Regions from separate parts of the Sporofaciens sp. SGI.106 genome, predicted to be linked through region 2. Evidence: predicted binding sites of a transcription regulator. Region 2 holds the regulator's gene; the other holds the start of a gene.
What was found. Region 2 encodes Rex, which represses fermentation and respiration genes when NADH is low (regulators of the CRP and FNR family bind a similar motif). Its sites were predicted from a motif close to ATTGTTAANTANTTAACAAT; they were not measured.
Positions count from the first base shown of each region.

Region 1: a site for Rex is predicted at 1,299-1,318, ahead of ACQRCC_RS12020 (dihydrodipicolinate reductase). Genes of this name have one in related genera too.

Region 1 covers NZ_JBNPMZ010000018.1:2,923-6,352, reverse strand. The annotation lists gene ACQRCC_RS12020 (dihydrodipicolinate reductase) at 174-1,262, opposite strand; gene ACQRCC_RS12015 (MerR family transcriptional regulator) at 1,367-2,200, opposite strand; gene ACQRCC_RS12010 (tocopherol cyclase family protein) at 2,394-3,239, opposite strand; gene abc-f (ribosomal protection-like ABC-F family protein) at 3,392-3,430, opposite strand, start outside.
Region 2 covers NZ_JBNPMZ010000001.1:73,983-77,412, reverse strand. The annotation lists gene ACQRCC_RS00330 (NAD(P)H-hydrate dehydratase) at 1-1,442, opposite strand, end outside; gene ACQRCC_RS00325 (redox-sensing transcriptional repressor Rex) at 1,554-2,201, opposite strand; gene ACQRCC_RS00320 (ABC-F family ATP-binding cassette domain-containing protein) at 2,337-3,430, shown strand, end outside.

The DNA of each region.
Region 1 (3,430 bases), on a different contig from region 2:
CCTGATATATTGAAAAATCTCTTTTATTTTTATAGAATATCACAAACAGACCTTTTTTACCATGCTCCATATGCCATCTACCACCTTATCTAAACTTGTCATAAAATAAAGGCCATTGCCCCATGAATGAATAAAACATCCATGGGGCAACGACCTTCATTTCGTTCAATACTTTATTTTGTCTTTACATACTCATTGATTGGTCTCAACATGTATTCATTATATGGAAACTGATCTGTTGTAACATAACCTGCCGGTGCATCGATCAGCTGCGCAATACGGTTAACCAGTGTTGCACAGGTAAGTTCAACGGTCGCCGGGCGATTGACAATACTTGTTGTATCTGGTTCTCCGTACAATGTCCACTCATTCTTATCATATTCTTCCGGTGCATATACCTTGCCGACACATTCCGTTTCCAGAGTAATTCCTTCTGCCGTCTCTGTCGTTACGATTGCACGCATTCCTGTGGCATCACCGGCTTTGATTGTAGTGCCCAGTGTTTTGGATTCCAGGTCTGTCGGCCATGTACAAGGAACACATTTCTGAGTCTGAGAAGTAATGGTAAGTCCAAGCTTGCTTGCAAGCCATCCATTCTGGTTCCACATATAAGATGGAACGTATTCTCCACTTTCTACCTTTTCCTTAATCTCCTCAGATGACCATTTGTTACAGGTCGCAATCTTCTCTTCAAATTCATCCAGAGAAAGACCTGCTCCATGGCCTTCTGCCAATGCAATTCCATAATCTTCTACATCATACCAGCTACTGCCTACGATCTTCTTTACCTGGAAGGAAGAACCCATCAGATTTGTTACCATGGTTCCCCAGAAGAGATCGCAGTAGCCAACACCGGTAAGTGTACATCCACCTTCTTTTGCAAGAGCATCCAGCTTCTTCGTCAATGCCGGTGAAGAATTCCACGGATACAGCGCTTCTTCACAGGTTGTAATTGCATTTACCCCGTGCTTTGCACAGATAGTAAAGATATCTTCCAACTCCGCCACTGTGCTCCGGGTAGCAATGATACATACATCCGGCTTTAACTCTCCGATGATCCGCTCAGCATCTGCTGCCGGAGAGACGCTTACTCCAACAGTCGGATATCCATTTCCAATAATCTCACTGACATCCTTGCCGAACACTGCCGGATTCATATCGAATGCTGCCAGCAGTTCACATCCTTTTTCCATCGCATAGCGCATAAGCCAGCGACTCATTCTTCCACATCCATACTGTACATACTTAACTTTACGATCCATACTGATACCTCCTATGATAATCCCGTTTTTCGTTTCTTTGTTATATTATTATCATAGTGGTTATTGTTAGTATAAAGTCAATACTATTTTTGTCAAAAGTTCAGTTATAAAATAACCGGAATCTGAATCTTACTGAATATATGCCGCTTTTTTTCTTCCAGAACCGGAAAATCTATAATCGCCTCGCAGAGATAATCTCCGACAATCTGATATCCCATGTCGTCGATATATGTAAGTAATGTTCTTACATTTTCCGCTTCCCGGGAAAAATCGCCGGAACACATACAAACATAGGTCGCAGACGGAACCTTTTCGCAATCTTTTATATCCATGCGCTCATCTACAAACAGAAACACTTCTTTAGAAGTAAGCCGTCCAAGCTTCAGATTCTCCTTACGGATAATCGTTCCGATATTGCAGAATAATGACAGTGGAATGTCATGACTTACAAGATGCTGTTTTAACTGGCGCAACATATACTCATATCCTGCCTCATCCTGTTCAAAAAAGTCCTGTTCACATTCACAGCTGTAGATCTGCCGTTCTGACTGATACTCCAGGAATATCTGTTCGTTCTTCGGCAGTGCTTCGTATCTCTTATAATTATCCAGCACCCGGTTCAGGGAGCTTTTTACTCTGGTCAGCTGCTGAAGACGATCTTCAATATCCTTCGACTGCTTCTCCAGTTTCTGTCGGATCACATCCGCATCATCATTTTCCAGCATATCCTTAATCTGCTTTAATGTCAGTCCGTATCGTTTCATATTCTGAATCAAGTCAATTCTTGCTGACTGCAGGATATGATAATAGCGATAGCCGCTTTCAGGATCCACCTCCTGTGCTTTGAGTAGTCCCTCTCTGTCATACAAGCGTAGAGTCTGCTCAGATATATGATTCAATTGTGCCATCTGTCCGATCGTTAATCTCTGTAAATCCATTGTAAAACCTTATCCTTACTATAATGTTTTCTGCCTGTTTCTTGAACTACATGCTCACCAATTTAGTAGAAATCGTCTCCTCAAACTGAACATCATCAATAGAAGCATTCCCCATACATATAGTATACCACTATATTTCCCCTTATGCATCATAATTGTTATAACGCGGAGCAGTTACATTTCGATTTACAATTCAGGATGGATATTCATATTCAAAAGATGCTTTGTCTGTTTCAAAAGCAAAAACAGGGCTTCCGTTTTTGTAAAAACGGTACAAGGCTCTGCAGGCTGCTCCTTCCCGAATCGTTCTTTCCATATTACCGGCCACCGGGGCTTTCAGGGAACATTTTATTCTTTCCAGCAGACGGACTTCTAATTCCATGTTGCCCTGTACAATTCGAATCTTCCCATTTTGAATCTGTACCACTTTTGCTCCCAGATAAGTAGCCAGTCTATATTCCTTCCCGTAGAACAGAATAGCACCAATAACACCGGTAAAGCAAATTCCCGCCATAGGAATATCCGCCACGGACAGCATCAGCGAACCACCTGGAAAAAAGCATTGCGTCCATGCATATTTCTTTGGAAATGAGCGTCCTTTATCCCCCTCCCAGTAACCTCTTGCATTTTGAAAATGAAAAATCTGATCTTGGATGCACAGTGTTCCATTTACCATATGTCTCATACTCCACACATTGTGGCGACATTCCATAAAGGGAATCATAGCAAACGGTCCCATAACATCATATCGTAACGGAGAAAGCGAACCAAAATCCAGTTTTCCATTTACTGTCAATCCGGGTATTTGTATCTTCAACTGCAAACCATTCTGACCAAATTGGTTTTCCCCAATCCAAAGATTCCTCCCCCGTTTTCGAAACATTTCTATCGGAAATACAGCATTCCAGGCATCATGATCCGTAATCATCTGAATCGAACAGGTGCTTTCCTCTCCACTTTGGTGTACTGCCGGAATCACTGCCAGAGTTTGTGAAGCGGACTGACATTTCATATACCAGCCATAAAACGTACCTTTCATATCTTCTGCCTCCATTGATAAATACTCTTAAGTATTCCCCATGAAAGCTGGATTGATTCATGTTGTCGTTGGACAGATAGTCCAGTAGCGCTATGACACATTATCCAAACTCACGAATAAAATCTTGAAATATCATTTTTATTGAGTATTAACTACATTTTCACCAATTTAGTAGAAAGCGTTTCCTTAAA
Region 2 (3,430 bases):
GCCAGCACGCTGTATGCCCCTTTTTGCTTTCTGGCCGCATCCCCGGCCAATCCATGGAGATATGCGCCCAGGACACCTGCCTCATAAACATCTGTGCCCTGTGAAAGGAGTCCTCCGATAATGCCGGCAAGAACATCTCCCGAGCCTGCCTTTGCCATGGCAGCATTACCTGAGAGGTTCAAAGCCGTGTGCCTTCCCTCACATGCCGTGAGAGTTCGGGCATCCTTCAGCACACAGGTGACCGGATAGTTTTTCACAAACTCCTCCAACATTTCTCTTTTATTCTCCCTGAGTTCCGATACCGGTTTCTTTAAAATCCTGGACATTTCTTTCATATGTGGAGTAAATACAAATTGGTTTTCCCTCAGATCTTTCATATATTTTGGATTTTCTGCCAGTAGATTCAGTCCATCCGCATCAATCACACATGGAACAGCCACATACTCCAGGGTAGTGCGCAGAAGCTTTTTCGCCAGATCTGTCGTCCCGATTCCGGAACCGATGACAACTGTATCTGCCCATCGGAGCAGGGAAATTAACTCTCTCTCATCGAACAAATCATAAGTCGTTATAATTGCTTCCGGAAGGAGCTGCTGAAGAATCATTCGATTTTCTTCTGCCGTGTAGATCTGCACCAGTCCGGCGCCTGTCATATATGCCGCATATGCATTCAGCCAGGCTGCTCCCGCCATCCCCTTACTGCCTGCAATCACAAGCAATCTTCCATAGGTTCCTTTATGGGAATCTTCCCTGCGCTCCGGCATCATTTTCTTAATATCCTTCTCCTCCAGGGCACAGACTGTATGAATATCCTCATCCAGGCATTCTGTATTGATACCGATATCCGTTACGATTACCTCACCGGCCATCTGCCGTCCCGGATCCATATAGAGCCCCAGTTTTCCCCTCTGAAAGGTTACTGTCACATCTGCATGAAATGCATGCCCCAGTATTCTTCCGTCTGCCGCACTGATTCCCGACGGCACATCCACGGCAAACCTGACTGCCTCTGCCTGATTCATCTCTTCAATCAACTCGCCATATCTTCCCTCTATATCTCTATTCAATCCTACGCCAAATAAGGCGTCTACTATGACACTATATTTTCCGGATTTCCATTCACTGACTGTTCCTCCTGCTTTTTCAAACAAATCCATCTGATACACTGTCTCCGGGGTCCTGCTCTCCATGCGTCCCGCCAGAACCGCCTTAACAGAATATCCTTTCTCCAGCAGCATCCTTGCAATCGCAAATCCATCTCCACCATTATTGCCGGAGCCACACACAATGCACACATCTGACAGATCTGTTTTTCGATCTTCCATAACTTCCACACAGGCTCTTGCTGCATGCTCCATCAGTTCCAGAGATGGAATCCCAAGATCACAGATGGTGTGGCGGTCCGCCTCCTTCATCTGATTTCCATCCGGTAAATATATCATATCTCTTTTCCTCCTCTTATTTTCAGCCTGACTATACGCAAAAGACGTGTAAAGAAAGCCTGCACAGCACAGACCGACATTACACGTCCCACTTTCGTTTCAAGACTCACTCTATTCTGTTTTATGCTCCTCGTTATATCGGCTGATATTATAGGATAACCTCATCAGACTCTCTGACAGATGAACATTTTCAACAATGACATGTTCCGGCAGATTCAAATCTGTATGAGCAAAGTTCCAGATTGCTCTGACTCCATGCTCTACCAGTTCATTTGCAACGTCAATCGCTTTTGCCTTCGGTATAGTAAGTGCGGCAATCTCAATATCATTTTTGCCTATAAACTCTCTCAATTCACTCATCATTCGAATCGGAACACCACGAATGGACACACCTGCAAGGGTAGGATTTACATCAAATATCCCTTTCAGAACAAATCCTCTCTTTTCAAATGCCGCATAATTTGCCAGAGCCTGTCCCAGGTTACCGGCTCCGATAATAATCATATTATGGTTCTTCTCAAGCCCCAGGATTTTCCCGATCTCCGTGTATAAATATTTTACATTATATCCGTATCCCTGTTGTCCAAATCCACCAAAATTATTCAGATCCTGTCGAATCTGGGATGCCGTCACCTTCATCTGCTTACTCAGCTCATTTGAGGAAATACGTTCTACACCATTTTCAAGCAACTCGCCCAAATAGCGATAGTATCTTGGAAGTCTTCGTATTACAGCCTGAGAAATTTCTCTTTCTTCCACTAGTCTCACCTTCCCGATTTGTTTCTCTTCATAATATTATATAGAATTGTCAACTCAAAGTCAAACTTTTAGTTGTATTTTGCATAAATTTCGTTATAATTATTGTGAGTAATACTAGGTTTAGGAGGTCATGCCATGATTTTATCATGCCATAACATCAAAAAAGCTTTTGGAGAAGAAGTCATTGTAAAACATGGCTCTTTTCATATAGAAGAACACGAAAAAGCAGCACTGGTGGGTCTCAATGGTGCCGGCAAATCCACGATTCTTAAGATGATCGTGGGGGAACTTTCCCTGGATGACGGTTCTGTCACTCTTGCCAAAGGAAAGACTCTCGGATATCTGTCCCAGCACCAGGAAGTCACTACCGGTCATACGATTTACGAAGAAGTAAAAACTGCCAAGGCAGATGTCATCGAGATGGAGCGTCAGATCCGCTCTATTGAAGAGGAATTATCATCTCTGTCCGGACAGGAGCTGGAAGACAGACTTACCACCTATCATCGGCTGACAGATACCTTTGAGCGGGAAAATGGATACGCTTACGAAAGCGAGATTACCGGAGTACTGAAAGGACTGGGATTTGAAGAGTCTGAATTTGGGAAACCGGTCGACACCCTCTCCGGCGGTCAGAAGACCCGTGTCGCGCTGGGTAAATTATTGCTGACACGCCCGGATGTCCTTCTTCTGGACGAGCCTACCAACCACCTGGATCTGAATTCTATTGCATGGCTGGAGACTTATCTTCTGAATTACCCGGGCGCCGTTCTCATTGTATCCCATGACCGTTATTTTCTGGACCGTGTCGTAACAAAGGTCATTGAAATCGAACTGGGAAATATCATGATGTTCCCCGGAAATTACACAGCCTTCGCACAGAAGAAACAGATGATCCGGGATGCCAGACTGAAAGAATATTTAAACCAGCAGCAGGAAATCAAACATCAGGAAGCCGTCATCGAAAAACTGCGCTCCTTCAATCGGGAAAAATCTATTAAGCGGGCAGAAAGCCGTGAAAAAATGCTGAACAAAATGACTCTGGTGGAGAAACCTGCAGAAATCCACAGTGAAATCCACCTGACACTTGAGCCTTCCTGTGTAAGCGGTAATGATGTACTCTCTGTAGAGAATTTGAGCAAATCCTTTCCGCCGCAGACATTATTTTCCAATATAAGCTTCGAGATTAAACGCGGGGAACACGTAGCAATAATCGGTGATAATGGAACGGG